4 regions of the Stutzerimonas stutzeri genome follow, and region 4 is predicted to be linked to each of the others. Evidence: riboswitches for the same ligand, from Rfam matches in the RefSeq annotation. Region 4 holds a riboswitch; each other region holds the start of a gene.
What was found. A riboswitch is a leader RNA that binds a small molecule or an ion and turns the genes downstream of it on or off. The one in region 4 is predicted to bind cobalamin.
Positions count from the first base shown of each region.

Region 1: linked by a shared signal. The riboswitch ahead of cobW (cobalamin biosynthesis protein CobW) and the one ahead of btuB (TonB-dependent vitamin B12 receptor) in region 4 are both predicted to bind cobalamin.
Region 2: linked by a shared signal. The riboswitch ahead of cobG (precorrin-3B synthase) and the one ahead of btuB (TonB-dependent vitamin B12 receptor) in region 4 are both predicted to bind cobalamin.
Region 3: linked by a shared signal. The riboswitch ahead of SM130_RS10875 (energy-coupling factor ABC transporter permease) and the one ahead of btuB (TonB-dependent vitamin B12 receptor) in region 4 are both predicted to bind cobalamin.

Region 1 is NZ_CP139348.1:2,365,576-2,373,482, forward strand. Features, by position in the region: gene SM130_RS10820 (methyl-accepting chemotaxis protein) at 1-186, opposite strand, end outside; gene SM130_RS10825 (undecaprenyl-diphosphate phosphatase) at 450-1,280, shown strand; gene SM130_RS10830 (alpha/beta fold hydrolase) at 1,373-2,338, shown strand; gene SM130_RS10835 (ABC-F family ATPase) at 2,462-4,051, opposite strand; gene cobM (precorrin-4 C(11)-methyltransferase) at 4,464-5,219, opposite strand; gene SM130_RS10845 (cobalamin biosynthesis protein) at 5,232-5,693, opposite strand; cobalamin riboswitch at 5,806-6,024, shown strand; gene cobW (cobalamin biosynthesis protein CobW) at 6,120-7,175, shown strand; gene cobN (cobaltochelatase subunit CobN) at 7,182-7,907, shown strand, end outside.
Region 2 is NZ_CP139348.1:2,382,527-2,390,433, forward strand. Features, by position in the region: gene SM130_RS10885 (precorrin-2 C(20)-methyltransferase) at 1-98, opposite strand, end outside; gene SM130_RS10890 (precorrin-8X methylmutase) at 98-724, opposite strand; gene cobG (precorrin-3B synthase) at 717-2,042, opposite strand; cobalamin riboswitch at 2,150-2,350, opposite strand; gene cbiE (precorrin-6y C5,15-methyltransferase (decarboxylating) subunit CbiE) at 2,425-3,630, shown strand; gene SM130_RS10905 (cobalt-precorrin-6A reductase) at 3,627-4,373, shown strand; gene SM130_RS10910 ((2Fe-2S) ferredoxin domain-containing protein) at 4,427-5,143, shown strand; gene SM130_RS10915 (TonB-dependent siderophore receptor) at 5,480-7,540, shown strand; gene SM130_RS10920 (DUF4198 domain-containing protein) at 7,602-7,907, shown strand, end outside.
Region 3 is NZ_CP139348.1:2,376,128-2,382,130, forward strand. Features, by position in the region: gene cobN (cobaltochelatase subunit CobN) at 1-361, shown strand, start outside; gene SM130_RS10860 (ATP-binding protein) at 581-1,594, shown strand; gene SM130_RS10865 (vWA domain-containing protein) at 1,576-2,274, shown strand; gene cobF (precorrin-6A synthase (deacetylating)) at 2,309-3,079, shown strand; gene SM130_RS10875 (energy-coupling factor ABC transporter permease) at 3,104-3,754, opposite strand; cobalamin riboswitch at 3,791-3,990, opposite strand; gene cobJ (precorrin-3B C(17)-methyltransferase) at 4,035-5,705, opposite strand; gene SM130_RS10885 (precorrin-2 C(20)-methyltransferase) at 5,751-6,003, opposite strand, start outside.
Region 4 is NZ_CP139348.1:3,439,706-3,447,612, forward strand. Features, by position in the region: gene bluB (5,6-dimethylbenzimidazole synthase) at 1-307, opposite strand, end outside; gene SM130_RS15680 (cobyrinate a,c-diamide synthase) at 304-1,596, opposite strand; gene cobO (cob(I)yrinic acid a,c-diamide adenosyltransferase) at 1,693-2,304, opposite strand; gene SM130_RS15690 (hypothetical protein) at 2,301-2,870, opposite strand; gene btuB (TonB-dependent vitamin B12 receptor) at 2,918-4,768, opposite strand; cobalamin riboswitch at 4,890-5,103, opposite strand; gene SM130_RS15700 (metallophosphoesterase family protein) at 5,248-6,051, shown strand; gene nhaD (sodium:proton antiporter NhaD) at 6,075-7,328, opposite strand; gene SM130_RS15710 (C40 family peptidase) at 7,513-7,907, opposite strand, start outside.

The sequences.
Region 1 (7,907 bases), 1.1 Mb from region 4:
GCGGTAGTGTTCGAAAACCCCAGAGGCCGCTTCCACGACGTTCCGGGTCGCCTCCTGCTTGCCGCGATACAAATCGGAGCGCACTTGCTGAATCATCAGTACGCCAAGGATGAACAGCATGACGATGGCGACCACGGGGATCAGCCAGAGGCGCTTGCTGATGGGGACATTTCGCAGCAGATTCATGAATAGGGCTCCAGGTGGGACTTTCTTATCGTTCTGTTTTCGCGGGTCGGTCGTTCAGACAGGTTCACTCCGACCGCTTTGTACCGGTCGTGGCGCGGCGCTCTGTATAGCTTTTCGGCCGGGGGTGGCTAAAAATGAGCTCCTTTTCGTCTGCCAAGGAATTTAGTTCTCTTGGACGAGTCAGAACAGCCGGCCGGATGGCTTTTTGACATATACCTTGGTTGCATTGAGTCGCGATGGACTGCATCGCTTTAGGGGAATAGATGGATCTTTGGGTTGCGATTCAGGCGTTGATTCTGGGTGTGGTCGAGGGTGTAACCGAGTTTCTCCCGGTCTCCAGCACGGGCCACCAGATCATCGTGGCGGATCTGATCGGGTTCGGTGGCGAGCGGGCGTTGGCCTTCAACATCATCATCCAGCTCGGCGCGATCCTCGCGGTGATCTGGGAATATCGCCGCAAGATCATTGACGTGGTTGTTGGCTTGCCCAAGGAGCGTCAGGCACAGAAGTTCACCAGCAACCTGCTGATTGCCTTCATGCCAGCCGTGGTGCTCGGCGTCGCCTTTGCCGATCTGATTCACGAATACCTGTTCAACCCGATTACCGTTGCCACTGCGCTGGTGCTTGGCGGCATCGTCATGCTCTGGGCCGAGCGCCGCGATCATGCGATTCGCGCCGAGACAGTCGATGACATGAACTGGGCTCTGGCATTGAAGGTCGGCTTCGCCCAATGCCTGGCGCTCGTGCCCGGTACGTCGCGTTCCGGATCGACCATCATCGGCGGATTGCTGTTCGGGTTGTCGCGCAAGGCGGCAACCGAGTTCTCCTTCTTCCTCGCCATGCCGACCATGGTCGGCGCGGCGGTGTATTCAGGCTACAAGTACCGCGACCTGTTTCAGCCCGGTGATTTCGCCGTGTTCGCCATCGGCTTCGTGACGTCGTTCATCTTCGCGATGCTCGCAGTGCGGGCCTTGCTCAAGTTCATCGGCAACCACAGCTACGCGGCGTTTGCCTGGTACCGGATCGGCTTCGGTCTTTTGATTCTCGGCACCTGGCAGCTAGGGCTTATCGACTGGACCAGCGTCCAGGTCTGATCCACCGGGTCGATGGCCTAGCCTTCGTTCGGCTGATGGCACGCACAAGCGTGCCAGGCTTTGCCATAGTGGAGCCTCCATCAGGAGGTTCCATGAACAGTGCCGCGGATCATCTTCAGCTCGACCTCAACGGTATTTCCCTCAGCCTCTACTGCGCCGGTCCTGAGCAGGGCAAGCCGGTGTGGCTGCTGCACGGCTTTCCCGAGTGCTGGTATTCCTGGCGCAATCAGATCGACCCGCTGGTGGCGGCCGGGTATCGCGTGTTTATCCCAGAAATGCGCGGCTACGGGCGCAGTAGTGCGCCAGCCGAGGTAGCGGCCTATGACGTGCTGACATTGTGCGGGGATATTCGGGCGGCCATGGACCACTTCGGGCATGGGCACGTCGCTGTGGTCGGGCATGACTGGGGCGCGATGGTTGCCTGGTATCTGGCGCTGCTAGAACCCGCGCGCGTCGCCGCTCTGGTCACGATGTCGGTCCCGTTCGCCGGTCGGCCGCGCCGGCCCGCTACCGAAATCATGCGCGAGACCTCTGGTGATCGGTTCAACTACATCCTCTATTTTCAGGAGCCTGGGCGAGCCGAGGGCGAACTGGACGCTGACGTCGATCGCACGCTGCGTCTGTTGATGTACTACCAGGAGCGAAACCTGCTGCTGCAGGACAAGCCTGCCGACGGCACGCTATTCGAAGACGACATGCAGGCGGGGCCTTTGCCCGAATGGTGCTCGGAAGAGGACCTGTCGGTATACCGTCAGACCTTCGCCGAGCAGGGCTTTCGCGGTGCGCTGAACTGGTACCGCAACTTCGAGCGCAACTGGCAGGTAACCGAGCCGCTACAGGGGCGGAAGATCGTCCAACCGACGATGTTTCTGATCGGCAAGCATGACCCGGTTGGCGAGCTGGAGGGTTATACGCTGAAGAAGATGCCGGAGTGGGTACCGGATCTAGAGCAGCACGTGTTGGCGCCCTGCGGGCATTGGATTCAGAACGAACAGGCAGCTCGGGTGAACGAGCTGCTGCAGGGCTTCCTGGCGAGGCATTTTCCCGCCAGAGGTTGACGCACTGAAGGCGCCCGCTCACCGGCCTTCGACTGGCTCTCCACAAGGAGAGTTGTCGTGTCCCACTCGCATGGGCGAGAGGGGGGCTGCGGCCACTAGGGCCGCCTGATCAATCGGCGAAAGTCAGACGATCACGCCCTGGCTGCGTAGATAGTCGTCGTAATTGCCGCTGAAGTCGGTCACGCCGTTCGCGGACAGCTCGATGATCCGCGTTGCCAGAGAGCTGACGAACTCACGGTCGTGGCTGACGAAAATCAGCGTGCCTGGGTAGTTCTCCAGCGCGAGGTTCAGTGCCTCGATGGATTCCATGTCGAGGTGGTTGGTCGGTTCGTCCATAACCAGCACGTTGGGCTTCTGCAGGATCAGCTTGCCGAACAGCATGCGGCCCTGTTCACCACCGGAGATGACCTTGACCGACTTGAGAATCTCATCGTTGGAGAACAACATGCGGCCGAGGGTGCCGCGCACCAGCTGCTCGCCGCCAGGGGTCCACTGACCCATCCAGTCGAACAGGCTGACGTCATCTTCAAAATCGTGGGCGTGGTCCTGAGCGTAATAGCCGTAGTCGGCGCTTTCGGTCCACTTGACGCTTCCGCTGTCCGGGGTCAGTTCGCCAACCAAGGTACGCAGCAGGGTGGTCTTGCCGATGCCGTTGGGGCCGATGATCGCGACGCGCTCGCCGGCTTCGACGGTGAAGCTGAAATTCTTGAACAACTCCTTATCGTCGAACGACTTGGACATGCGCTCCACGGTCACTGCCTGGCGGTGCAACTTCTTGGTCTGCTCGAAGCGGATGAACGGACTGATACGGCTGGAGGGCTTGACCTCGGCCAGCTGGATCTTGTCGATCTGCTTGGCGCGGCTGGTGGCCTGCTTGGCCTTGGAGGCGTTCGCCGAGAACCGACTGACGAAGGTCTGCAGCTCGGCGATCTGCGCCTTCTTCTTGGCGTTGTCCGAGAGCAGTTGCTCGCGCGATTGGGTGGCCGCGGTCATGTACTGGTCGTAGTTGCCCGGGAACAGGCGCAGCTCGCCGTAGTCGAGGTCGGCCATGTGAGTGCAGACCGAGTTCAGGAAGTGACGGTCGTGGGAAATGATGATCATGGTGCTGTTACGCGCCGTCAGAATCGTTTCCAGCCAGCGGATGGTGTTGATGTCCAGGTGGTTGGTCGGTTCGTCCAACAGCAGCACGTCCGGGTCGGAAAACAGCGCCTGGGCCAGCAATACACGGAGTTTCCAGCCCGGTGCGACTTCGCTCATCGGGCCGAAATGCTGCTCCAGCGGAATGCCCAGGCCGAGCAGCAATTCGCCGGCACGGGATTCGGCGGTGTAGCCGTCCATCTCAGCGAACTCACCTTCGAGCTCGCCGACCTTCATGCCGTCCGCTTCGCTCATCTCGGGCAAGGAGTAGATGCGGTCGCGCTCTGCCTTGACCTTCCACAGGTCCTCATGGCCCATGATCACGGTGTCGATCACGTTGAATTCTTCGTAGGCGAACTGATCCTGGCGCAGCTTGCCCAGGCGTACGTTCGGTTCGAGCATGACCTGGCCACCGGAAGGCTCCAGATCCCCACCGAGAATCTTCATGAAGGTCGACTTGCCGCAGCCGTTGGCGCCGATCAGGCCGTAGCGGTTGCCACCGCCGAATTTGACGGAAACGTTTTCGAACAGCGGCTTGGCACCGAACTGCATGGTGATGTTAGCGGTAGAAATCAAAGACTTGTCCTGCGGGAATTAACAACGGGTGGTTAAGCGCCTTTCTCTGTTCCCTATGCCAGCCCATACCATTCTGATTCTGGCAGGCAGCTTTTCGAGCCCGCTCCAATTGGAGATCGAGCCCAGCCATTGGCTTAGGTTAAGAGCAACATCTGGACGCTATGCCCAGCTTGGCTTGCGCTGAACGTGAGATCAGGCTGGCCGATGGGCACATGGTTGCGTAGGTATGTCGGGCGTCGTATTGCCGGTGCTGACGAGGCGGTAAGCAGGTAGCGCGGCGTGAAAGTGGTGAATGGTAACACTTGGCAATTCAATCCACAGCCAGCGTCTGTCTTGCAGCAAGACGAAAGGCCGCTCATCAGACCACGGCAACCTCAGCCAATGGCGGCGCAGTGTCGCTAAGCGCTGTGATTCAGCCGTCCGGTGAACGGTACAGGTGCCTCGTGTCGACGTTGTACAGCGCTGAGTCCGCGAAGGCTTCAGCCGTCAGCACGCGGCCGACAAGGATCAAGGCGGTACGGCGAAAGCCTTTCTCGCTGACCTTCGCCTCGATGTCGGCCAGCGTGCCCATGACCCAATCCTGATCGGGCCAGCTGGCGCGGTGCACCACGGCGATCGGGCAGTCAGTGCCGTAGTGCGGTTCCAGCTCGGCAACGATGCGTGACAGATGCTGCACGCCAAGATGAATCGCCATGGTCGCGCCATGTCGGGCCAGATCGTGCAGATGCTCACCGGGTGGCATGTCCGATTTGGTGGCGTAGCGGGTCATGATCAATGTCTGGGAGACCTGCGGCAGCGTCAGTTCGACGTCCAGCAGTGCAGCGCAGGCCGCCGTCGCGGTCACGCCCGGAACGATCTGGAAGGCGATGCCGAGCCGGCGCAGATGGCGGATCTGCTCGCCGATGGCACCGTACAGCGACGGGTCGCCCGAATGCACCCGTGCCACATCCTTGCCCTGCGCATCGGCCTGCTGGATCAGCTCGATGATTTCATCCAGGTGCAGCTCGGCTGTGTTGATCACCTGTTCGGCACTATGGCCTTCAAGTACGGCGGCCGGGACCAGCGAACCGGCGTAGAGAATGACCGGGCAACTGCGCACCAGACGCTGCCCTTTGACGGTGATCAGTTCCGGATCGCCAGGGCCGGCGCCAATGAAATAGACGGTCATGCAAACTCCAGATCAAGGAAGACGGGTGATAGCCAAGGCGCAGGACGCATTGGCGGAGCGCAGCTTTCGACACAGCAATCGGGCTTTCTGACTACCCATGAGGTCGGCCTGTGCGAGGGCGCTGGCCTCGGCAAGTCCAGCGCTGCCGGTCAGGGCCTTGCTGCGCGGCGAATGCTCGCTGACCGCCGCATCATAGGGGGCAAGCTGCGTGGCAGACAGCAATGCAAGGGGTAGCCTCAGGTGCGCGGCCAGCGCCTGCAGACCCGGTTCGTTCGCCTTGATCTCACTACTGGCCAGGGAGCTGAGCGCGACAGTCGTCAATCCGTGATCCCGCAAGGCGCGATGCAGCAGCGCTTCGAGCTCGACCCGGCTGCAGCCCTTGCGGCACCCCAGCCCTGCGACGAGTAGCGACTCGCCCGATACTGGACGGGACTCGGGTGCGGATGAATTTTCGATGGCGGTTGGGATGGGCATAGCGCTCGTAAGGGTGGACCGCAGCTGATCACGGTCATGAAAACGGCGCGCAAGAACAGCACGAAGCTTTCCCGAGCGTCAACCGGGCGATTGACCCGCTCCCGGCCTCTGCGTAGCCTTCACACGTCGAGGTTCTCTGGCGATGCCAGAGCTAAGAGGGAACACGGAAAGCCGTGGCTGCCCCCGCAACTGTAAGCGACTTGACCCTTGGGAGTGCTTTGTCGAGCACACCAGCCACTGCGCATGGCGCGGGAAGGCGAGGGATATTGGCAGACGCACCCCGCGTCGCCCGGTCGTGAGCCAGGAGACCTGCCTCGCCACACAATTGACAACCGGGCGGGGTGCTCCGGTGGTGCTTGTTGGCGCACGTCGCCACGTAAGTGTCCGCCTGCCTGCTCATCTTTTTCCGATGCTCGCAGGGCCACGATGAAAACCCTTTCCAAACTTCCCGTCACCATCGTCACCGGCTTTCTCGGTGCCGGCAAAACCACCTTGCTGCGCCACATGCTGAGCAATGCCGAAGGGCGACGGATTGCCGTGATCGTCAACGAGTTCGGCGAGCTTGGCATTGATGGCGAAATCCTCAAGCAGTGCTCCATCGGTTGCAGCGAAGAAGAGGCGAACGGCCGAGTGTTCGAACTGGCCAACGGCTGCCTCTGCTGCACCGTTCAGGAAGAGTTCTTTCCGGTGATGCGCGAGCTGGTGGCGCGTCGTGGTGACCTCGACCACATCCTCATCGAAACCTCGGGTCTGGCATTGCCCAAGCCGCTGGTGCAGGCCTTCAACTGGCCGGAGATCCGTAACGCGTGCACGGTCGATGCGGTGATTACCGTGGTCGACAGCCCGGCGGTTGCGGCCGGCACCTTTGCAGCCTTCCCGGACCAGGTCGATGCTCAGCGCAAACTCGATCCCAATCTCGACCACGAGTCGCCGCTGCATGAGCTGTTCGCCGATCAGCTGGCAAGCGCCGATCTGGTCATCCTCAACAAGGCCGACCTGCTGAGCCCCGACGCACTCGCTGCGGTCCGGGCCGAGGTGGCCGAGGAGCTTCCCGAAGCGGTCAAGGTCATCGAGGCCCATGGCGGCGAGCTGCCGTTGAGCGTGCTGCTGGGTCTCGATTGCGAAACCGAACTGCACATCGACGGGCGCAAGACTCATCACGATCTGGAAGACCACGAGGAGCACGATCACGATGCCTTCGACTCGTTTGCGGTCGAGCTGCCGGAGGTGCCTGAAGACAAGCTGCTGCAGGTACTGAAGAGCGCCGTGATCAAGCACGGAATCCTGCGCATCAAGGGCTTCGCTGCGGTTCCGGGCAAGCCGATGCGCCTGTTGTTGCAGGGCGTCGGGCAACGGTTCGACAAGCACTTCGACCGCCCTTGGCAGGCCGGTGAGGCGCGCGTCAGCAGGCTGATCATCATCGGCCAGGCGCTCGACCCCTCGGCGATCAATGCTGAACTGAACGCTGCACTGGCAGGCTGACCGGCCGTGCATCTGCTGCGCACCCAGCCCGGCCAGCAACTGCCGGCCGACAGCATTGCCGACCTGGGCCAGACGCCCGGGGAAATCGTCGTGCTGTGCACGGGTGATTCGCACCTGTCATTGCTTGCCGAGGTGGCCGGACAACTGCCCGAGGACTACCCCAGCCTGCGCCTGGCGAGTCCGGCGCAGCTGGGCAACAACGCGTCGATCGACTTCTATGTCGAGCAGGTGTTGCAGCATGCAAAGGTCATCCTGATTTCCGTGCACGGCGGCGTCAGTTACTGGCGCTACGGGATCGAGCGTCTGGTGGAGCTGGGCCAGCGCGGCGCGACTGTGATCATGGTCCCGGGCGATGACAGCGCCGATCCCGAATTGAGCGAGCTGAGCAACGTTCTTGCCGAGGATAGCCGCCGGCTGTGGCAGTTCCTGCGCCAGGGCGGCGTCGACAACGCGCGCCAGTTCTACCACTGCATCGCCAGCCGCTGGTTGGGCCGAGACTACGCCTGGCGTGAGCCCGAGGCGCTGGCGCGGGTGGCGATCTATCACCCGCGCCATCCATCCGCGACGCTGGCTGACTGGCAGCGCGACTGGCACGCGGATGCACCGGTGGTCGGGCTGATCTTCTATCGCACCCAGGTACAGGCAGCGAACACCGGCTTTATCGACACCTTCTGCGAAAGGCTGACTGCGCAAGGGCTTAACCCCTTGCCCATCGCGGTCGCCAGCCTGAAG
Region 2 (7,907 bases), 1.1 Mb from region 4:
ACCGCCGCGCTCTGCAGCAGACGCAGGGCCTTCAGTGTGATCAGTTCCGGATCGCCCGGCCCTACGCCAAGGCCGATCAGCCGCCCTTTGCCTTCCATCACTCCACCTCCGTGGCAAGGGCGTTGACCGCGGCCACCGCCATCGCACTGCCGCCGCGCCGACCGCGCACCACCACGTAGGGCACGCCGCGGCTGTCCGCCGCCAGCGCGTCCTTGGATTCCGCCGCGCCGATGAAACCGACCGGCATGCCGATGATCAGCGCTGGCTTTGGTGCCCCGGCGTCGAGCATTTCCAGCAGGTAGAACAGCGCGGTCGGGGCATTGCCGATCACCACCACGCTGCCTTGCAGATGCTCACGCCAGTGCTCCAGCGCCGCCGCAGAGCGGGTATTGCCGAGCGTCTGCGCCAGATCCGGCACGCCGTCGTTGTGGAGGGTGCAGATGACCGGGTTGGCCATCGGCAAGCGCGGCCGGGTGATGCCTTCGGCCACCATACGTGCGTCGCAGAGGATCGGCGCGCCGGCCTGCAGCGCTGCACGACCGGCCGCTCCGGCACCGGGAGAGAAGGCGAGATCGCTGACGATATCGACCATTCCACAGGCGTGGATCACCCGCACGGCGAGTTTTTCCATGTCAGGCGGAATCGCACTGAGGTCGGCTTCTGCCCGAATGGTGGCGAAGGAGCGCCGGTAGATTTCCTGGCCGTCGCGGATGTAATCAAGCATTGGTGCGTCCCGTTGCGTGGTGCTGGGCGAGCCACGCGCCTGCGTATTCGATATCCATTGGTGGCGTTAGTGGTTGACCGAAACCGGCCATGCCCACTTGGCGTCCGTAGAGTTGGTAGCGGCCGTCGCCTACGGCGAGCAGCGTGAACGGCGCGACATGCGCAGCCGCGCAGGAGCGCGGGCAGCCGCTGAGGTGTACCCGCGGGTGCGGAGCGTGCTGTTGCAGGCATCTCGCCAGTTTCAGCGCATCGTTTTTGGTGTCGGCCAGCCCGCGTGCGCAGCCGGCAGAACCGGTGCAGGCAATCAGATTGGCCAGCGGGGCGGCGTTGTCGGTGAGCAGTCCCGCCAGGTCGAGCGCGCCGAGCAGGGTATCTGCGTCGTCGACCTGTACATTCGGAATCAGCAGGCCCTGCCAGGGCGTCAGTCGCAGGCTGCCATCGCCGTGCAGCCGCGCCAGTTCGGCGACGGCGAGGAGCTGTTGAGCGTCTATCCGCCCGAGTGGCGCGCTGGCAGCAACCATGGCCAACCCTGGCTGGCGCTGCATGATGATGCCAACTGGCGCGTCTGCCGCCGGGTTTTGTCGTGGCCAGTCGGCCGGTACCGGCAATACAACGAATGGCAGGCGCGCCTGTATCCGCAGCAAAAAAACCTCGGCCGGGATGGATTCGAGCAGCTGGCGCATGCGCCTCTGCTCCGGTCCGGCACTTTCCAGAAAAATCAGCAGGATCGCTTCAACCAGCTGCACGGCATCAGTTGCAGCGACCAGACCCAGCGGCCTGTCGGTCGGACAGCCTGCCAGTCCGAATGCCAGCCGCTGCGGAGTGCCGGGGAGGGCGCGCAACCAGAGGTCATGGGCGTGTTCGAGCATGCACAGACTTTCGCCACCGTCGAGCTGGAGGGCGAACTTGGCAGACAGGGCGTGCAGGGCTCGGTTGTCCTCCAGCAGCGCCAGTAGTGCTGCTGCCAGCGGACGGGTGTCCATGTGCTGCTGACGATCCAGGCCGGCAGCGGGGCTCAGCATGAGATTGCGCACGTCGTCGGCGTCGGCAACCGAGGGCCCGAGGTTCGCCTCCAGCAGCGCGCGGATAAGGTCCCGTTCCGCCTCGGTGCGGACGCCGCGTATCTGCAGGTTGCTGCGGTTGGTCAGCTCAAGCACGCCGCTGGCAAAGCGCTGCGCTGCGTCGGCAATTGCACGCGCCTGATTGTTAGCAAGGGTGCCGCCGGGCAGTTTTATTCGGCAGATGCCGCCGTCCAGTGCCTGCACGATGCGCAGCAGGCCGGGGCACGCGCTGGGGCGTGGAATGGGCAGTTCACTCATGAGACATGGTCGCGCACGGTGTCACCTGAAACTAAAGACGCGGCGACCAGACCGGCTGAGTTCGGCGAACTCAGTTGGCATCGGTACACCCCGCCCGATGTTGGCACTCGCGACCAGCGTCGTCGGCAGGTCTCCTGGCTGACAGGTCTTCATCATCCGCGGCCTTCCCGGTTTCCCAGTGGCATGCGTGCGGAGGATTCGCTGTTTACAGTTGCGGGGGCAGCTCGGTCACGATCATGAGATCGCTCCGTATTCCCTCTTAGGCCCTTGGCGTAGTCGCGGCGGGCACCGACGAAGGCGCTATTATGCCCGCTTTGCCCGATGACGCGACAGTCAAGGCTGTCGCCCGACGAAGGCTGGCCTAGCGATGTGGGGGAGGCGGATGACACCCTGGTTGACGGTGGTAGGGATCGGCGAAGACGGCTGGTCAGGACTCGGCGACGTGGCTCGACAGGCGCTTGGTGAGGCGACGTGCATCATTGGCGGCGAACGGCAGCTGGCGCTATTGCCGGCCGAGCTGCAGTGCCGGTTAGAACGCTGGCCGAGCCCGTTCAGCCTCGAGCCGGTGCTCGCACGGCGCGGTACGCCCTTGTGCGTACTGGCGAGTGGTGACCCGATGTTCTATGGCATCGGCGCCACTCTCGCACGGCATTTGAATGCCACAGAGATGCGCGCGTTCTCAGCGCCGTCGTCCGTGTCTCTGGCGGCGGCACGCCTTGGCTGGCCATTGCAGGACGTGGAGGTCGTTTCTCTGGTTGCCAGGCCGCTCGCGGCGCTGAACGCCCGGATATTTCCCGGCGCGCGTCTGTTGATCCTCTGTAATGACGGAACGAGCCCTGCTCAGGTCGCACAATTGCTGACGAGCCGGGGCTTCGGCGCTAGTCGGCTGACCGCCTTGGAGCACCTGGGCGGCGCAAAGGAGCGCCGTCTGGACGCCCTCGCAGCCGAATGGGCATTCGATGCGATCGCCGATCTGAATCTGCTGGCAGTCGAGTGTATGGCCGACGTGGATGCCAATTGCTTGCCGCTCACACCCGGTCTTGCCGATCATCTCTACCGACACGATGGCCAGCTGACCAAACGGGACGTGCGGGCTCTGACCCTGGCTCGCCTCGCTCCCATGCCCGGCGAATTGCTCTGGGACGTCGGCGCCGGCTGCGGCTCCATCGGCATCGAGTGGATGCGTGCTCATCCCGGCTGCCGGGCCATCGCGGTGGAGGCCGATGCCGGGCGTCAGGCGCATATCGAACACAATCGCGATGCGCTGGGCGTTCCCGCATTGAAATTGGTGGCCGGTCGCGCACCCGAGGCGTTGGCGGGCCTTCCCGAGCCGGATGCGATCTTCATCGGTGGTGGCGTCACGGTTCCGGGTGTGATGGAGCATTGCTGGGCCAGCTTGAAGCCGGGTGGACGACTGTTGGCCAACGCCGTGACCCTGCAGAGCGAGGCGCTTCTGATGAGCTGGCGTGAACGCATCGGCGGCGAGCTGACCCGGATTTCGGTGGCGCATGCTCAGCCTTTGGGCGGGTTCGACACCTGGCGTGGTGCGTTGCCGATCACGCTGCTGCAGGTCGAGAAACCGCGATGAAGCGCATCCTCCTGCTCGGCGGCACGGGCGATGCCTTGCGGCTGGCGCGCAGCCTCGGGCCATCGCACATCTACAGTCTCGCCGGTCTGGGCCGCGTGCCCGTTGACCTCATGTGCCAGGTCCGCGTCGGCGGCTTTGGGGGTGCGCAGGGTCTGGCAGCCTTCATCGCGGCGGAATGTATCGACCTGCTGGTCGACGCCACGCACCCCTACGCGGCGCAGATCAGCACCAATGCTGCAAGCGCGGCGGAGCAGGCCGGCATACCGTGCTGGGCATTGCGGCGGCCGGCCTGGCAGGCAGGCGAAGGCGACGACTGGCACGAGGTGAGTGGTTGGGCAGAGTTGACCGAAGCTATGAACGATTTCCGGCGACCCTTCTTCACCCTCGGACGCGAACCGCTGGCGCACCTGCATGAAATTCCTGCTCACCAGCACTGGACCGTGCGCTGCCTGGATGCACAGGCGCCGACTGAACGCGCCGAGATCATCGGTGATCGGGGCCCCTTCAGCCTTGAAGCCGAGCGTCAGCTGTTTGAACGGTTGAACAGCGATGTGCTGATCAGCAAGAACAGCGGCGGCGATTCCACCGAGCCGAAACTGCAGGTGGCTCGCGAGCGAGGTCTGCCGGTGCTGTTCCTGCGCCGGCCGATGCTCCCGGCGGTAACAAGGGAGTTCCTGCGTCGAGATGATCTCCTTACCGCGCTTATGGCCCTCGGCGTGCTCACCGGTGTTTCTACGGGCTGATCGCTCCTTTTCGACCGTCGCTGCTAGACTGCGCGCCGCTAAGGAGAGAGCCAATGACTACCGCTGTTGCACCCTACGCCCGAATCCTGTTCGTCGGCCCCGATTTGTCCGAAGGCTCGTTCGCCGAGGTTTTCAGGGCGCGCCTGGTCGCGCTGCGTGGCGAACAGGCACTGCGGGACGTGATTGATACGGGCTCGGGCTACGATTTGCTTTGGCAGACGGTCGGTGAAAGCGCTCGGCCGCTTCTGGTGATCGACCTTGAGCCGCAAACCAGCAGTGCTCATCTCGACTGGCTGCGTAGCGAACTCATGCAGCTCGACGATGCTGATCGCATCTTCGTAGCCAGCGCGATTGGCACCGCTGAGGCGCTGCCTGTCGAAGCGGCCTGCGCCTTGATCGAGCGGCCGGAATTGCACCTGCCGTGTATCAATGTCGCGCCGCTTCCCGCCGCGCACGCCTGGTCGAAGATTCCCTTACACGAGCACCGTGTGCTGCTGTGCAATGGCCCGCGTTGCACCCGTCGCGGTGCCTTGCCGCTCTGGAAAGGGCTGCGGGAAAAGCTCAAGGCTGCGGGCAGGCTTGAATGCGAGGGTGGCGTGCACATCACCCGCACCCAATGTCAGTTTCCGTGCGATCAAGGCCCGACGCTGAGCGTCTATCCGGCGGGCAAGTGGTATCGCGTGCGCAACGAGGCGGAGGTGACGCGCCTGGTCGACGAGTTGTTTGTCGCCGGACGCGAGGTGCCTGAGCTGCTGATGCCGGATCAATGAAGCCTGATGGCGTTAGCTCCAGCATCCGAGGATAGGGCGACCATCAGGTAGCCCAACGCACTTTATTCGGATGCCTGGATAGCCGCAGGAAGGGCGATAGAGGCGTACTGAGTTTCCGCAGCTGCATACCCGGTACCCCGACCTCAAGCGCTGAGTCACGGCCGGGACGCCGCGTTCGTTACGCAAACCGCGGACCAAAGAAGCAGATACGAATCGTTCCATTGACACTCATGCGCCAAACAGACAGCATTGTTACGATATAACATCGATGTCTTGGGTTTGAGCATGAATAGCGGAAGTACAGTATCGAAGTGGGTAGGCGCTGGAGCGGCGCTGATGTTGGTTGGTGTGCCTCTGGCCGGTGCGCAGGAGGCGGCGGTGCTGGATTCCATTACCGTTACGGCGGACCAGGAACGTGCAGACGGGCCCGTTCAGGGATACCGCGCGCAACGCACACGCAGTGCAACCAAAACCGACACACCTATCGAGGAAATACCCCAGTCGATCAGCGTGATTCCCGCATCCGTGCTGCAGGATCTCGGCAGCCCGCGCGTAGAGAAGGCGCTGGACTTCGCCGGCGGCGTCGCCCGGCAGAACGACTTCGGCGGCTTGACGATGTACGAATACAGCGTCCGCGGGCTGACCACCGGTGAGTTCTATAAAGACGGTTTCAGTGTCAACCGCGGCTTCATGAACCCGCCGGACGCTTCCAATATCGAGCGAGTCGAAGTACTCAAGGGGCCTTCCGCCAGCCTTTACGGACGCGGCGACCCAGGCGGCACCATCAATATCGTCAGCAAGCGGCCGCAGCTCGACAGCTTTGCCCGTCTCGATCTGAGCGCTGGCCGCTGGGATCGCTATCGCACCGCGCTGGACGTGAATACGCCACTCGATGAAGACGGCAACATGCTCTATCGCATGAACATCGCCATCGAAGACAACAACAGTTTTCGCGACCACCGCGAGGCTGAGCGCCAGTTCGTCGCGCCGTCCTTCAGCTGGGAACTGAGCCCTGATACGCGGCTGCTGGTGCAGGCCGAGGTGGTGCGCAACCGCCAGACCTTCGATCGCGGCGTTGTCGCTCCAGGTGGAAAGCTGGGCAAGGTTTCCCGCTCCGCATTTTACGGAGAACCCTCGGATGGGCCGATCAGCAACGACAACGAAACGCTGCAGGCCGAACTCGAACATGATCTGAACGAGGTCTGGACGCTACGCCTGGCCAGCCACTACAAGCAGGGCCGGATGGATGGCTATGCGACCGAAGCGGCAGGGGTCGCAGCAGACGGCCGCACGCTGACCCGCAACTTGCGCTATCGCGACTACGACTGGCAGGACGCGATCACCCAACTGGAGCTGCGCGGGCGTTTCGATACCGGCTCGATCGAGCATCAGCTGTTGATCGGCACCGAGTACGAGCGCTACGCCTTGAGCGAATTCATGCTGCGCTCCGACAATCTACGCACCATCGATCTCTACAACCCGGTCTACGGTGCGCCGCGTCCGGCGTTCAATCCCGCGCGTACGGTCGACCGCAACGAGCTAGTGCATAGCCGGGCGCTGAACCTGCAGGATCAGATGCGCTTTACCGACAAGCTTTTCGGCGTTGTCGGCGCTCGTTATGACCACTACGAGCAACGCCTGGACAATGAGGTTGCCGGCAGGCGCACCGTGCAGACCCATGAAAAGGTCACGCCTCGGGTGGGCGTGCTCTATCAGCTGGTGCCGGAGGTCGGGCTGTTCGCCAACGCCTCGCAGTCGTTCAAACCGAACAACGGTGCGGATTCCAGCGGCGGGACTTTCGATCCGGAAGAGGGCGTTGGATATGAGGCTGGGGTCAAGCTCGACCTGTTCGATGGCCGTCTAGGACTCACCGCCGCCGCGTTCCACCTGACCAAGGAAAACGTGCTGACCAGCGACCCGGCCAATGACGGCTTCCAGATTGCCGCCGGCGAAGTGCGCAGCCGCGGAGTGGACCTACAGCTGGCCGGACAGCTGACCGATGCGATTCGCGTCATTGGCTCTTATGCCTTTGTCGATGCGGAGATTACCCGTGACAACAGGCTGGCCAGTGGCACCCGCCTGCTCAACGTGCCACGCCATAGCGGCAGCGTGCTGACTACCTACGAATTCCTGGACAGCGACCTGCGTGGTCTTTCGCTAGGCGGCGCCGTGAACTACGTGGGTGATCGGGCAGGGCAGGCCGATAGCGACTTCGAGCTGCCGTCGTACACGACTGTGGATCTGCTGGCGCGCTACAAGGCGACGGAAAAGCTGACCCTCGGCGTGAACCTGAACAACGCCTTCGACCGCACCTACTACGAGCGCTCCTACAGCAATCTCTGGGTCATGCCGGGTGAACCGCGCAACCTGAGCGTCAGCCTGTCGCTCGATCTGTAATCCCTTGCCCGGCTAGGCCTGCCATGCCGGGCAAGTTTCTTCGCTTATATTTGGATTTGAAATGAACAAACAACACGTGAGAGTCGCGGCGGTACTAACGCTTATGTTGGCCGCCGGGCAAAGCTGGGCCCACGGTATGTGGACCGAAGAGCGCCGCGGCAATATCGAGGTGATCTATGGGCACGGCGCGGAAGACAACGCCTATGACGCTAAGAAGATTTCCGGCGCATGGGCAGCTGATCAGCGAGGCAAACAGATCCCAGTCACAGTCGAGCGGCTTGAAGACCATGCTCGGCTACAGCCCTTGAATCCACCTGCGGTAATCACCGTTGCGCTGGACAATGGTTATTGGACGCAGGCTCCGGAC
Region 3 (6,003 bases), 1.1 Mb from region 4:
AATCCGCAGCCTGAAAGAAGAGTTGGGCAGGGTGGTGCGTTCGCGTGCAGCGAACCCCAAGTGGATCGCCGGCATGAAGCGCCACGGCTACAAGGGCGCCTTCGAACTGGCGGCCACCGTGGATTACCTGTTCGCCTTTGATGCCACCACCGAGTTGATCGACGATCACCAGTACGCGCTATTGGCCGATGCCTACGTGTTGGACGGGGACACTCGCGAGTTCATCCAGCAGCACAACCCCGAGGCGCTGAAAGACATCCTCGAACGCTTGTTGGAGGCGCAACAGCGCGGACTCTGGGAAGAGCCCGGCGACTATCGGGAAGCGTTGGAAAACCTGCTGATCGACAGTGAGGAATCATGAGTCCCGGCATTTCCTTTGACTCACTGGGGTCGGCTAGCGGCGAGTCGCGCTTGTCCTATGCCCGCATGATATCGACGTGGCTTAACCCGCCATCGGTGTGGTGCGTGCCATGGCGTGGTGGGTTACGCGGCGCGTCACGATCGCTTGCGTATCGCTGTCCCGAGTTCTGCGCCGCTAACCCACCCTACATATTCCTCTTTGCCCCTACGGATGCCTGCCATGCCCGATAGTCACTTTCCCCTGGCCGCCGTGGTGGGTGCCGATGATCTGAAGTTGGCCCTGTGCCTGGCTGCGATCGATCCGGCGATTGGCGGCGTGCTGATCGAAGGGCCTCGCGGCATGGCCAAGTCGACCCTGGCGCGAGCGCTGGCGGACCTGCTGCCGAGCGGCCAGTTCGTCACCTTGCCGCTGGGCGCCAGTGAGGAGCGCATCGTCGGCTCGCTGGACCTCGATGCCGCATTGGGCGAGGGACGCGCCGAGTTTTCTCCGGGCTTGCTGGCCAAGGCCGACGGCGGTGTGCTCTATGTCGATGAGGTCAATCTGCTGCCGGATCATCTGGTCGATTTGTTGCTCGATGCAGCCTCCAGCGGCGTCAATCACGTCGAGCGTGACGGCGTGTCCCATCGCCACACGTCGCGCTTCGTGCTCGTCGGCACCATGAATGGCGAGGAGGGCGAGTTGCGGCCGCAGTTGCTCGACCGCTTCGGCTTGAACGTTGCGCTCGACGCCCAACCGCAGCCTGCTCAGCGTGCGGAAATCGTGCGGCGCCGGTTGAGTTTCGATGCCGATCCGAGCAGTTTCCTATACAGCTGGTCGGTTCAGCAGGAGGCGTTGCGCGCGCGCTGCCAGAGCGCTCGGACGCTGTTGGCGGACGTTCCTCTGGACGATGCCGCACTGGAGCAGATCAGCCAGCGTTGCTTTGCCGCCGAGGTCGACGGATTGCGCGCGGATCTGGTCTGGCTGCGCGCGGCCCGTGCTCATGCGGCCTGGCGTGCCTCAGCGCGAATCGAGGATGAAGATATCGAGGCCGTCGCCGGTTTCGTGTTACGCCATCGTCAGCGGCAAGCGACTCCTCCTTCGACTGCCCCGCAATCACCGCCGCCACGCGAGGCCGACCAGCCCGGCGCGCCTCGGCAGCAAAACGAGGGCGCGGGTGACTGGGGGCAGTTGCCGGCCCAGGCGCAGCCGGTGGGCGCACGGCGTGAGCCACCGCAATGGCCAAAAAAGTCCTGAGCATCCGCCCACGCAACGCCCGCGGCGTGGATGCACGAGCAGCACCGGGCAACCTGAACGGCGGTCGGCAGGGCGCCGCTCGCAGTGGCGCAGCGGGACGGATCGACTGGGCAGCCACCTTTTTGCTCAATGGGCGACCGCACCGCCGTGAAGATCTGGTGATGCGCCCGCGCAGCCTGCGGGCAAGCGAGCTGTGGCTGGTCATCGTCGATGCTTCGGGCTCGACGCGTCGACATGGCGCGCTGAGCAAGGCCAAGGGGCTGCTCGGCGAAGTCTTCGAACAGGCCCGGCGTAAACGTGTCCGTCTGGCTTTGATGCAGGCCAACGGAACGCGCGCCGATTGGGTCTGGCCGGGCCGCAAGGTCGAAGCTGCACAGCAGCAATGGCTGGCTGATCTCGGTGCCGGAGGCGGTACGCCCTTGCTGGACGCACTGCGGCAGGCGGCTGAATGGCAGACGCGTCGGCAACGGCTGAAGCCCGCCGAGCAGCATCGATTGCTGGTCTTCACCGATGGCCGGCTGCGTGACGTGGACGCCCTGAAACCGAGCCGTTGTCCGGCCCTGCTGGTGGATATCGAGAGTTCGCCGATTCGCCTCGGCCGCGCACGGCAATTGGCCGAGCAACTGGGCGCGGAGTATCGACACATCGATACGCTCGCGGCCCTCAATGACAAACTTTGAACAACAAACCCTGAGCGCAATGGAGCCGGAATCCGTGAAAACCCTATTGATTATCGGCATTGGCGCAGGTGATCCCGACTTTATGACGGTTCAGGCGATCAAGGCGCTGAACCGCGTCGACGTGTTTTTCCTGATGGACAAGGGCGCCTCGAAGGACTCGCTCATTCATCTGCGCAAACACATTTGCGAACGCTTCATCGAAACGCCGGGGTATCGCTTCGTCGAGGCGGAATGCCCCGAGCGCGTTCGAGGCGTCGCTGACTACCGGGCCAGCGTTGTCGACCTCAATCAGGACAAGCAGCGGGTATTCGAGCAGATGGTTCACCACGAATTGGCCGACGGTGAGGTGGGCGGTTTTCTGGTCTGGGGGGACCCGGCGCTGTATGACAGTACGCTGCGTATCGTAGAGGACATCGTGCAGGCCAGCCCGGAGCCGATCAGCTACGAGGTGATTCCTGGTATCACCAGCCTGCAAGCGTTGGCAGCCCGGCATAAGGTCTGCTTCAACAGCATTGGCCAGGCCTTTCAGGTCATGCCCGCCCGGCGACTGGCCGAAGGCTTCCCCGAGGGGCTGGACAGCGTGCTGGTGATGCTCGATGCGCGGGACACCTATTGCCTGTTCGTCGATCAGGAGATGGATATCTACTGGGGCGCATACGTGGGCACTGCGGATGAAGTGCTGATTGCCGGAAAGGTCGGGGAGGTTGCGGAGGAGATTCGCAGCACCCGCGCCGCGTTGCGCGAGCGGCATGGCTGGATCATGGACAGCTACTTGCTGCGGCGCCGCAGCGCTGACGAGGCGTGATCGCCAGCGCTGGGCAAGCCTAGATCAGGCGGTCGCGAGTGTTTTCACCGTGGTGAAACGGCTGATCAGCGGGTTGTCGCCATAGCGCTTGAGCGTACGTACCACCAGGCAGGTAAACAGCGGCTCGAGCAGCACCAGTGGCAGGTAGGACACGGCAAACAGCGCCCAATTCTGCAGCGGCGTGGGTTCGTTACCCAGCGACAGCCAGAAGCCGACCATCAGCACCACGCCGCCGTAGAACGCGGCGTCGAACTTGACCACCTCGGCCCAGCGGATGACGCGTCCGCCTTCAGCGAAGAAGTGCCGACCGAGCAGGCCATGGGCGGCGATCAGCGGAAGGATCAGCGACAGCGAGTTGACTGCCAGGTGCACCAGATCGGTCGGCTCGAACAGCAGCCCTTGCAGCAGCAGGCCGATGGCGAATCCGAACAGCGTCGGCACGAAACCGAAGATCACATACACCGCCGACGCGCCTACGAAGTGCAGTTCCGAGGCGCCGACCGGCATATGGAAGACCTCCATAAATACCGAGAAGAACAGCGCGGCGAGCAGGGTCTTCATCCAGATGTCCGGCCGCCACATGAGCTTGGGCAGGAATACGGCCAATGTGGAAACGGCTGCGGCGTTGGCAAAGACGATTTTTGCGGCGTTGAGTACGCCAGGTTCGATATGCATCGTTCTCCCTCCGAGGGATGCGGGTTGAAAGGCGCCGGGATCGGCACGCTGATGGCAGGTCTCCTGGCTCGCGGGTCGTCGTGCACCTGCGTCTTCCCAGCCGATCAGGCCAGTGACTTCATTGCAGGTGAACTCGCCGTTCACAGTTGCGGGGGCAGCGCAGGAATAGCCCGTGGGCGTACCTGCTTCCCTCTTGCCTCTGCCTTTGGGGCAGAACCATCAAGCGTCGCTAGGGTAATGGGTTTACTGGTATTGAGCACGTCTAAAACGCGGGCTCGGTTTAGAAGGCCGGATAGCTTCTGGGGGTGTAAACCCAGTCGCCTCCGCCTGGTTTGGCGAACCGGCAGGTCTGCGACGAGCCGATGATGACCAGCGTGCGCATATCCACCTGTTCGGGTACTAGTTCCCCAAGCGTGGTGACGGTCAGCATTTCGGCTGGTCGCCCCACGTCCCGGCCCAGCACCACAAGGGTGTCCGGCGTGCGCTGTTGGCGGAGGATCTCCAGGGCCCGGCCGAGCTGCCAGGGTCGCGCCTTGGAAATGGGGTTGTAGAAGGCCATGACCAGATCGGCCGCTGCAGCATGCTCCAGACGCTTCTCGATCAGCGTCCAGGGCTTGAGATTGTCCGATAGCGAGATCATGCAGAAATCGTGACCCAGCGGCGCGCCGGCTCTTGCCGCGGTCGCCAGCGCTGCAGAGACGCCCGGCAGGATCTGCAGATCGACGGCGTGCCAGCGCGGGTCGCTTGATGCGTGCAGTGCTTCCAGTACGGCCGCGGCCATGGCAAATACACCGGGATCGCCGGATGAGATCACCACGACCCGACGACCACTGGCGGCGAGCTCGAAGGCGTGGCCCGCGCGCTGCAGTTCCTCGCGGTTGTCGCTGCTGTGGCTGACCTGACCCGGCCGTAGCGGGCCGGCCATCTTGATGTAGGTTTCGTAACCGAGCAGGTCCTGCGCCTCGTCCAGTGCCTGCCGCGCCGCAGGCACCATGAACTCGGGTGCGCCGGGACCGAGGCCGATCACCGTCAGCGAGCCGCGCGGCTGACCAATCTTCTCAACCTCGATGAGCCCATCTGCCATTAACAGACGCACGCGCTGGCTGCGGCTGTGCTGCGGCGGCAGCTGTTCGGCGTCATCGCTGTAACGGATCGGCAGGTCCAGTTGGCTGGCGACCTGTTGCAGTTCGGCGCTCGTAATAAGGTCGGGCGGGGCGATCAGGCAGGCCAGGCTATGCGGGGATAGACCAGATTCATCGATAAGCTGCTGCACTTCCGCATCCAGTTCCGGGCCGCCGTGTTCGATATGGATCGCGACCTGCCGGGGGTGAATGCTCAGCGCGGAAGCGTCGTCCTGCCTGAGCGGGCTGACGGTGACCCGGTGTTTCGCATTCGGGTCGAGTGGCAGGCTGAGTTCATCCAGCCAGGGCGCAGGTCCTTCGACCCGCACCGGCGCACCTGCCAGGAGATCGCTGACGAATCGCTTGCCTTGTTCCAGATCTGCCAGCACGTAGCCGGGCGGAGGGGAGAGCAGGCAGGCGCCGAAGCGCAGCTCGCCGCTGGTGGTGATGGCCGGGTTGACCTCCAGCGCGTCGGCGATCTCCCGGGCCATGCGGTTTACGCCTGCCAGGCCGCCGAGCAAGGGCACCACGGCGCTGCCATCTTCACCGACCACCAGTACCGGAGGCTCGTTGTCCTTGTCGCCGAGCACCGGGGCCAGACTGCGGATCACGATGCCGGCTGCGCAGAGCGCGATGATCGGTGTGTTGGCTCGATACAGATCGCGCAGGTGCTCGCCGAAGTTTTCGTACGGCCTGTCGACCTCGTCCGTGCGGCCTCGGAGCCCGTGAATCTGCGCCTCAGGGTAGAGGCGCTGGATCCGTCGGGCGGTTTCGAGGGCGGAGGCGCCGAGTACGACAATGGCGGGTGCTGGGGTTTCGGGGCCGGGCATAGTGCATCCGATAAATCAGGGTAGACGGGTGGATGAGGATGGCTTCTAGCCGCGCCATTTCTCGCCAGGAACGAGGATCATCGAGAAGTACGGGGACGACATCGGCTCCACCTGATCCAGCGGGACGATCTTCTGGTTGGCCATGGTGGCCCGTTCGACGTAGTGCGCACGCTGCTCAAGCCCAAGCTCCTGCAGCACGCGGCGAACCTTTTCGAAGTTGCGCCCGAGTTTCATGATCACCGCCGCTTCGGCGTCGCGAAGGCGTTGCTTGAGTTCCGGCTCCGGCAGCACGCCGGAC
Region 4 (7,907 bases):
AGTCCCCGATGCCTTCCACCTTGAGCCGCATGAACTCGGCCGAGCGTTCACCGAGCGCATCGGCCGTGCGCTGGCGCTCCTCGCCCACCAGATCGGCGATGGCCGTGCGCAGTGCCGGACGGGTAATGCGGATGAAGCGCCACGGCTGCATCAGCCCGACGCTGGGCGCCTGGTGCGCGGCCTGCAGGAGCCGCGCCAGCAGCTCCGGCGCCACCTCGCCAGCGGAAAAATGGCGCATATCACGGCGCTCGCCAATGGCCCGGTAGATTGCCGCGCGCTCTTGCGGGCTGAAGGCATGCTCGCTCATGGCCGCAACAGCGCCGCAGCCGCAACCGGATCGGACGGCAGGTAGAAGTGGATATAGGACGCAGTCAATCGCCTATCCCGATAGACCGCCTCGGCGGTGCGCTTGTAGTTCGGACACTCGCCGCGAGCCAGCGGCTCGAGGGGCGAGTCCAGTACGGAATGATGGAAGGTATGGCCGCGCAGGCACCCTTCCGGCAGCGACACTTCCTGTAGAGCCAACGCCGACAAACGCTTCTGCATTCGCGCCTCGCCGGGCAGCAGGCCGAGCATCTGCGCGCGCTCGCCAGCCAGATCGGTCAAGCCGTCGAGCAAATAGAGCATCCCGCCACACTCGGCGAGGATCGGTTTTCCCGCCTCATGGTGGGCGCGGATTGCATCGGCCATGGCACGATTACGCGACAGCGCGCGCAGGTGCAGCTCCGGATAACCGCCCGGCAGATACAGGCTATCGACGGCCGGCAGCCGCGTGAAACGCAGCGGGGAGAAGAACAACAGCTCGGCTCCCAGCGCTTGCAGGAGGTCGAGATTGGCTTGATAGAGAAACGCGAAGGCAGCATCGCGTGCCACACCGATACGCACGCCTTGAAGCAGCGGCGCGACAGGCCTCGGAGCGGGAGCAGCGAACACGACCGGCGGCGGCAGCTCAGTATCGGCGCTGAGGGCCAGCGCATCGGCTGCAGCGTCCAGCCGATGATCCAGATCGACCAGCTCTTCGGCCTGGATCAGCCCCAGGTGGCGGCGCGGCAGCTCCACCTCGGCACTTCGTGGCAACGCGCCGTACCAGCGAATCGACGCCGGCAGGCTGTCACGCAAAATCTCGCCATGCCGAGTGCTACCGACGCGGTTGGCCAGCACGCCGCCGAACGGCAGGTCCGGCTGAAAGCTGCTCAAGCCGTGAGCCATCGCTCCAAACGTTTGTGCCATGGCTGATCCATCGATCACGGCCATGACTGGCACACCGAAGCGCCGCGCCAGGTCGGCTGCCGAGGGAGCGCCATCGTACAGCCCCATGACCCCTTCGATAAGAATCAGATCCGCCGCGCCGGCTGCATCCCACAACAGGCGGCGTGAATCGTCTTCACCAACCATCCGCAGATCCAGCTGATAGACCGGACAGCCGCTGGCGCGGGCAAGAATCATCGGATCGAGAAAATCCGGGCCACACTTGAATACGCGAACGCGCTTGCCCTGGCGCGTATGCAACCGCGCCAGGGCCGCAGTGATGGTGGTCTTGCCCTGGCCCGAGGCCGGCGCAGCGATCAATAGCGCCGGACAACTTCTGTCAGTCATCCGCGCCGCTCCTTTGTCCATGCGTCGCGCGCAAGCAACTACCGCAGGCTGGCTGGCGCTTCCCACAGCCTCGGATGACTGTCGAAAACGTGGCCATTAGAACTCCACGCCTTTCTGGGCTTTCACGCCGGCCTTGAATGCATGCTTGACCACGGCCATCTCGGTGACCGTATCCGCCGCTTCGATCAGCCCCGCGGGCGCACCGCGGCCCGTTACCACGACGTGCTGCAGCAACGGGCGCGACTCGATATCGGCGAGCACCGGCTGCAGATCCAGATAGCCGTACTTCAGCGCGATATTCAGCTCGTCCAGCACTACCAAACCGACCTCCGGATCGGCCAGCAGCTCAGCCGCCACCGCCCAGGCCTCTTGAGCCTTGGCGATATCGCGCTGGCGGTCCTGGGTTTCCCAGGTGAAGCCCTCTCCCATCACGTGATAACGCACCTCGTCCGGGAATCGCCCGAAGAACGCCTCCTCGCCGGTGCTGGCCGCGCCCTTGATGAACTGCACCACGCCGACCTTTATCCCATGACCCAACGCGCGCGCGACCATGCCGAACGCCGAGCTGCTCTTGCCCTTGCCGTTGCCGGTGTGCACCAGCAGCAGGCCGTACTCGTCCTGCGCCTCGGCGATCTTCTCGTCGATCAGCGCCTTCTTGCGCTGCATGCGCGCCTTGTGGCGGTCGTCCCGCTCGGTGGTTTCACTCATACGTGGGCCTCATTACGCTGTCCGGTCCAGGCGCGCATACCAACGAACAGCACCGCGGCAACGCCAACATAGAGCGCCAGGGTCGACAGGTAGCGCGGATAATAAGTAGCGATGCGGTCAGCCAGCAGCGCCAGGGTCGGCTCGGGATAGCGTCCGGAGAAATAGAGGAAGCCGCCGCCGGAGAACAGGTAGCAGACGAAGGCACTCGCCATCACGCACAGCGCCAGCGTTGCCAGGCTGGTGAACTGGTCGCGATGCCAGCGCGCATAAAGCCGACCACCCAGCCACAGCGAGCCGTAGGCCGGCACCAGCATCCAGTAGGCAGGCGACATGCACCAGTCGCTAACCCCTGCCCACTGAATGGCAGCGAAGTCCAGTAACGAAGCTTCAAGAAACAGCGCCGGAAACACCCACTTCGGCCTTAGCAATACGCCGGCGAGAAAGAACACCGCCCAGGACGCGCTGGGCAGGTTCACGCTAGCGAAGTGCTGCCCTCGGGTCATCGCCATCAACGCCACCAGCGCGAGGCCCACAAGCAGTTGGTATCTCGGGGCAAGCTTGATCATTTTGCAGTCTCCTTGGGTAGGCGCGGGCGACATACCCGCGCCACGCCTTACAGCGCCTGGTAGCGCACAGTCAGATAAGCGGCCTGGCCGGGCTGGTTGTAGCCCTCGGCGGTCTCGTAATCGGCGGCCAGCAGGTTGGCGACGCGCGCCTGCAAGCGCCATTCGGGGGTGATGCGGTATTCGCCGCGCAGATCGAGGGTGGCGTAGCCGGATAGCTCCTTGGTATTGGCCAGGTCGTCGTAGCGCTGCCCTTCGGCATGCAGACTGGCGCCTACGCTGAAGGCGCCGAGCCGGCGGTCGAGGTCGAGGTTGAATAGCTGCTTGGCCCGACGCGCCAGCTCGTTGCCGCGGTTGGCACCGGCGGAACGGTTTTCCGGCTCCAGCAGGCTGTAGTTGGCGTTCCAGTCCCAACCCAACAGCTGGCTGCCAAGCACCAACTCGACGCCGCGGATACGCGCTTCCTGCACGTTGGCCGGACCGGAAATGCTGGCGTCATAGGCAATCAGGTCATCAACTACTGTGCGATAGGCATTCACTGCCCACTGGCCCCAACCGTGCTGACCGGCAAGGCCGATCTCGAGACTCTTGGATGTTTCCGCATCCAGCGCCGGATTACCGTAGTCAGGGAAGTACAGCTCGTTGAACGTGGGTGCCTTGAACGCCGTGCCGTAGCTGGCGGTGGCGCGCAGCCAATCGGTCAGCGCATAGCCGTAACCGACGTTACCGGTGTCGTGCTGGCCGAACTGGTCGTTATCGTCACGACGCAGTGACAACTGCCAGTCATGGCGGCCCACCTCCCCAAGGTACTGGGTGTAATAGCCCTTATTGTCACGGGAGCTCTCGTCATAAACGGTAGTGCCGTTGACCTCGTCGCGCTGATGATCAGCGCCCACAGTCAGCGTATGCCCGGCGGCGAGCTGGATATCGTTCTGCCAACCGAGCGTGTCGCGGCGACTGTCGAAGCGTGAATAGAACTGTCCGTCCTGATAGGCATCGGACTTGTCTTCGCTTCGCCCAACCTGCAGCGTGACCAACCAGCGCTCCAGCGGGCTGAAGCGAGCACGGGTGCCGAAAACCTTGGACTCACCATCGGCATTGGCGCCGAAACCGGACGTGCGAGCCCGGTTCACGCTGTCGTAGTCGTTATGGGATTTGGCCTGCAGCAGGTTGGCGTCCAGCTCCAGCCCGTTGTCGAAGCGATAGCCGGCGCTCAGCGTCGCGGACAGATTGCGATAGCCATCGACGTCACTTTCATAGCCGCTGGTGCCCGCCGACTTGACGTTGATGCCATCGGTGTCCGAGCCGCTGACACCCAGGCTGTACCAGCCACGTCCGTCGCCACCGGAGACACCGGCGCTGCCGCTGTAGGTGTCATGGGTACCATACCCCGCCGAGAAGAAAGGCTTGACGCCCTGCCCCTGGCCCTTGCGGGTGAATATCTGGATAACCCCACCGATGGCCTCGGAGCCGTACAGACTGGAGCGCGGCCCGCGCACCACTTCAATGCGCTCGATCAGTTCCAGCGGCAAATCCTGCAACGCCGAACCGCCAGACGTCACCGAGCCGATCTTGATGCCGTCGATCATCACCAGCACATGGTCGGACTCGGTGCCACGCATGTACAGCGAAGTGGACTTGCCAGGCCCGCCATTGTTCGCCAGCGAAACGCCGGGCACTTGCTTGAGAATCTCCGGCAGCGAGCTCGCCTGGCTGCGCTCGATTCGCTCACGATCGATCACCGTCACTGCCGCCAGACTCTGCCTGGCAGTCTGCGCGGTGCGGGTGGCGGTCACCACCTGCTGTTCAAGGTCCAGTGGAGCTGCGGCCAGCTGGCCGATGGAAAGGGGGAAACTGCCGAGCAGCACATAGGCCGCTGGCTTTAAACGGGCGTTGCCAATCAAGGTACAGGTCTCCGTCGTGCCCACCCGCACGACTGAAAGTCGACGAAGACAGGCGGAGGAACTGCAAGAGAGAAGTGAATATCGCGAAGGATATGCACCCGCCCAGAGCCCGCCGCACTGTCAGTGAATGCGACAGGCCGGTCTCCGGGCTTGCGAGCGTACGCCTTGCAGCGTCCCGAAACCGCGCCTTCCCATGCGTAGGCACAGTGGCTGTTACGGTTTCTCGACTCGCCTACCGTTGCGGGGGCAGCGCCGGAATCTTCGTGAGAATGGACCGGCTTCCCTGTTTCACCCTCCTCTGACGAGGGGGCACCTGAGGCGACGCGGAGGGTAGTCCAAGGCCGGGCATGACGCAACCGCGGGGTTGTCGCAGCGCCGCGCAATCTTCGCTTGCATGTTGCTGCTCGGAACGGCGGGCGTCGAAAGGCTTCGAATGCAACAATGCCCCGATCAGCCAGGACTCACATTCGACGCCCATGACCAGCATTGTGCAGATTTCCGACACCCATTTCGGCACCGAACAAGCCGCCGTCGTCCAGGCGCTGGAAGACCATGTACGTGAGCACCGTGCCGATTTACTGGTGTTCTCCGGAGACATCACGCAACGCGCCCGCCGCGGCGAATTCGCCAGCGCTCAAGCCTTCGTTCGCCGCCTGAAGGCGGACGGCGTCAGCGATACGCTGGTGATTCCGGGCAACCATGACATCCCGCTGTATAACCTGTTCGCCCGCGCGCTGACGCCTTACGGCAACTACCGCCGACATTTCGGCGACGACCTGGAGCCGGTGTTCGAGAATGAAGACATGCTGGTGGTCGGCCTCAATACCACCCACCCACGCCGGCACAAGGATGGCGTAGTGACCGCGCGACAGGTCGAGCAGGTGGCGCAGCGCCTTGCCGCCAGTGATCCAGGCAAGATCCGCATCGTCGTGGCACACCAGCCGTTCGGCGCCATGGTGCCGAGCGATCTGCGCAACCTGCAGCACGGCGCCGAACCGGCGCTGCAGCGCTGGGCCGAGCATGGGCTGGACCTGGTCATGGGCGGGCACATCCACCTGCCCTACGTACTACCGCTATCCAAACAGTACACCGGCCTCGCGCGCGAGATCTGGATGGTTCAGGCCGGCACCACGCTGTCTACACGCCTGCGTGGCACCTCGCCGAACTCATTCAACCGCCTGAAGCTGTGTCCAGGCGAGCAGAAAAAAGTCTGCGTCGAGCGCTGGGACCTGCTCGATGATCGCTTCGTACTGGGTTCGCATTTCAACCTGAGCTGGTAATACGCCCTTGCACGGAATAGCCATCAGCCCATCGACAGGCCGATCAGGTAAACCCCGGCGAAGCCAATGTTGAAAGCGATGAACAGATAGAGCATGTGCCGCAGGTAACTGCCAAAGGTCAGGCCTGGCACCTTGCTCATGGCGACGATGCCCGCCGCCGAACCGATTACCAGCAGCGAACCACCAACCCCGACCGCATAGGTCAGCACCATCCACTCGGCTACGCCCATCTCCAGCCCGGATTTCAATAGCGCGGCAGTCAGTGGCACGTTATCAATCGCCGCAGACATCACGCCCATCAGGTAATTGGCCATCACCGCCGGAACCTGGTCATAGATCAGCACCAGCCCGTCGAGCACACGAATCTCCTTGAGCATCCCCACCAGCAGCAGGATGCCGAGAAAGAAGAACAGCGTTTCGAACTCGACCTGTCGCACGTACTCCAGAATCGGATCGGAGTCGTTGTCGTCACTGAAGAAGCGCGCCACCAGGAACATCACCGACAATCCGGCCAGGAACGTCAGCACCGGCGGGATCTGGAACAGGAAATTGCCGATGATGGTGCTGAGGATGGTGCACAGGAAGATCACTGCGATGGCCACGTCGACACCCCGAACATCGTTGCGCTGACCCTGCACCATAACCTCGCCGCGCATGCCGATCGACAGCATCGCGGCCAATACCATCACCGCCAGGAAGGCCGGGACAGCCAGCACAAGCAACTGCAGAATCGCCACCTTGCCGGCGAGGAAAATCATCAGCGTGGTGACGTCCCCAGTGATCAGCGCGACGCCACCGGAGTTGACCGAGAACACCACCAACGTGGCGAACTTGATGGTCTTCGCCCTATCGAGCTGCAGCGAGAGAATCAGGGTAATGGAGACCAACGTCGCAGTGATGTTGTCGGCCAACGAGGAGAACACGAAGCAGAAGGTCGCAGTGAGAAACAGCAGTGCGCGCTCGCTGATCCGCCGCGGTAGGACGAGGTAGATCAGGTTCTCGATCATGCCTTTCTTGTTCAGATAGGCGACGAAAGTCATCGCCGCCACCAGGAATATCCACAACCCGGCAATTTCGGCGATGTTCTCGTTGAGGCTTTCCAGCACGGTTTCACGCGCCTCGCCCGCTGGCGTGAATATAAACAGCAGCAGCCACGCCAGAGTGCCGAAAAACAGCGTTACTTTGGCCTTGTTCACATGGGTTACTTCTTCGAGCACGACACCAAGCAGTGCCGCCACCGCCAGTGCAATAAGCACGTACGTCAGCAATACAGGCATAACTCACCTAAGGGGAAAGTAAGGAAAGGGGCATGTGTGCAGCAGATTGCACACGGAAGGAAATTGGGCTGCGCATGGTAGCCAAACGCTGGGCATAGCGGAATCACCGCATGTCAAACGGAGACTATTTCAGGATGTGAATAGCACTAACGACAGTGCTGCCGGCTAGGACACCAGAAGCGACTCAGGGATTGCGTGCCAGCTGCTCGTGATCGAGCACACGCTTGGCGCCCAGGTAGTTTTTCTGCCAGTAGCTGGCAGCCAGGCTATCCAGGCGTACCGTGCCACCGGACGAAGGTGCATGGACGAAACGGTCCTGCCCGACATAGATACCGGCGTGGCTGACACGACGGCCGCCGCTCGTGGCGAAGAACACCAGATCACCAGGTTGCAGTGCATGCCGGCGCACGGCCGGGCCGCGGAGGTTACTCATTGCCTGGGTGGTGCGAGGGAGGTTGATGCCCGCCGCGCCGCGGTAGACGTAACCGATCAGGCCGCTGCAATCGAACCCGCTGTCTGGCGTATTGCCGCCCCAGCGGTAAGGCGTGCCGACCAGGCCGAGCGCACTGAAAAGCACAT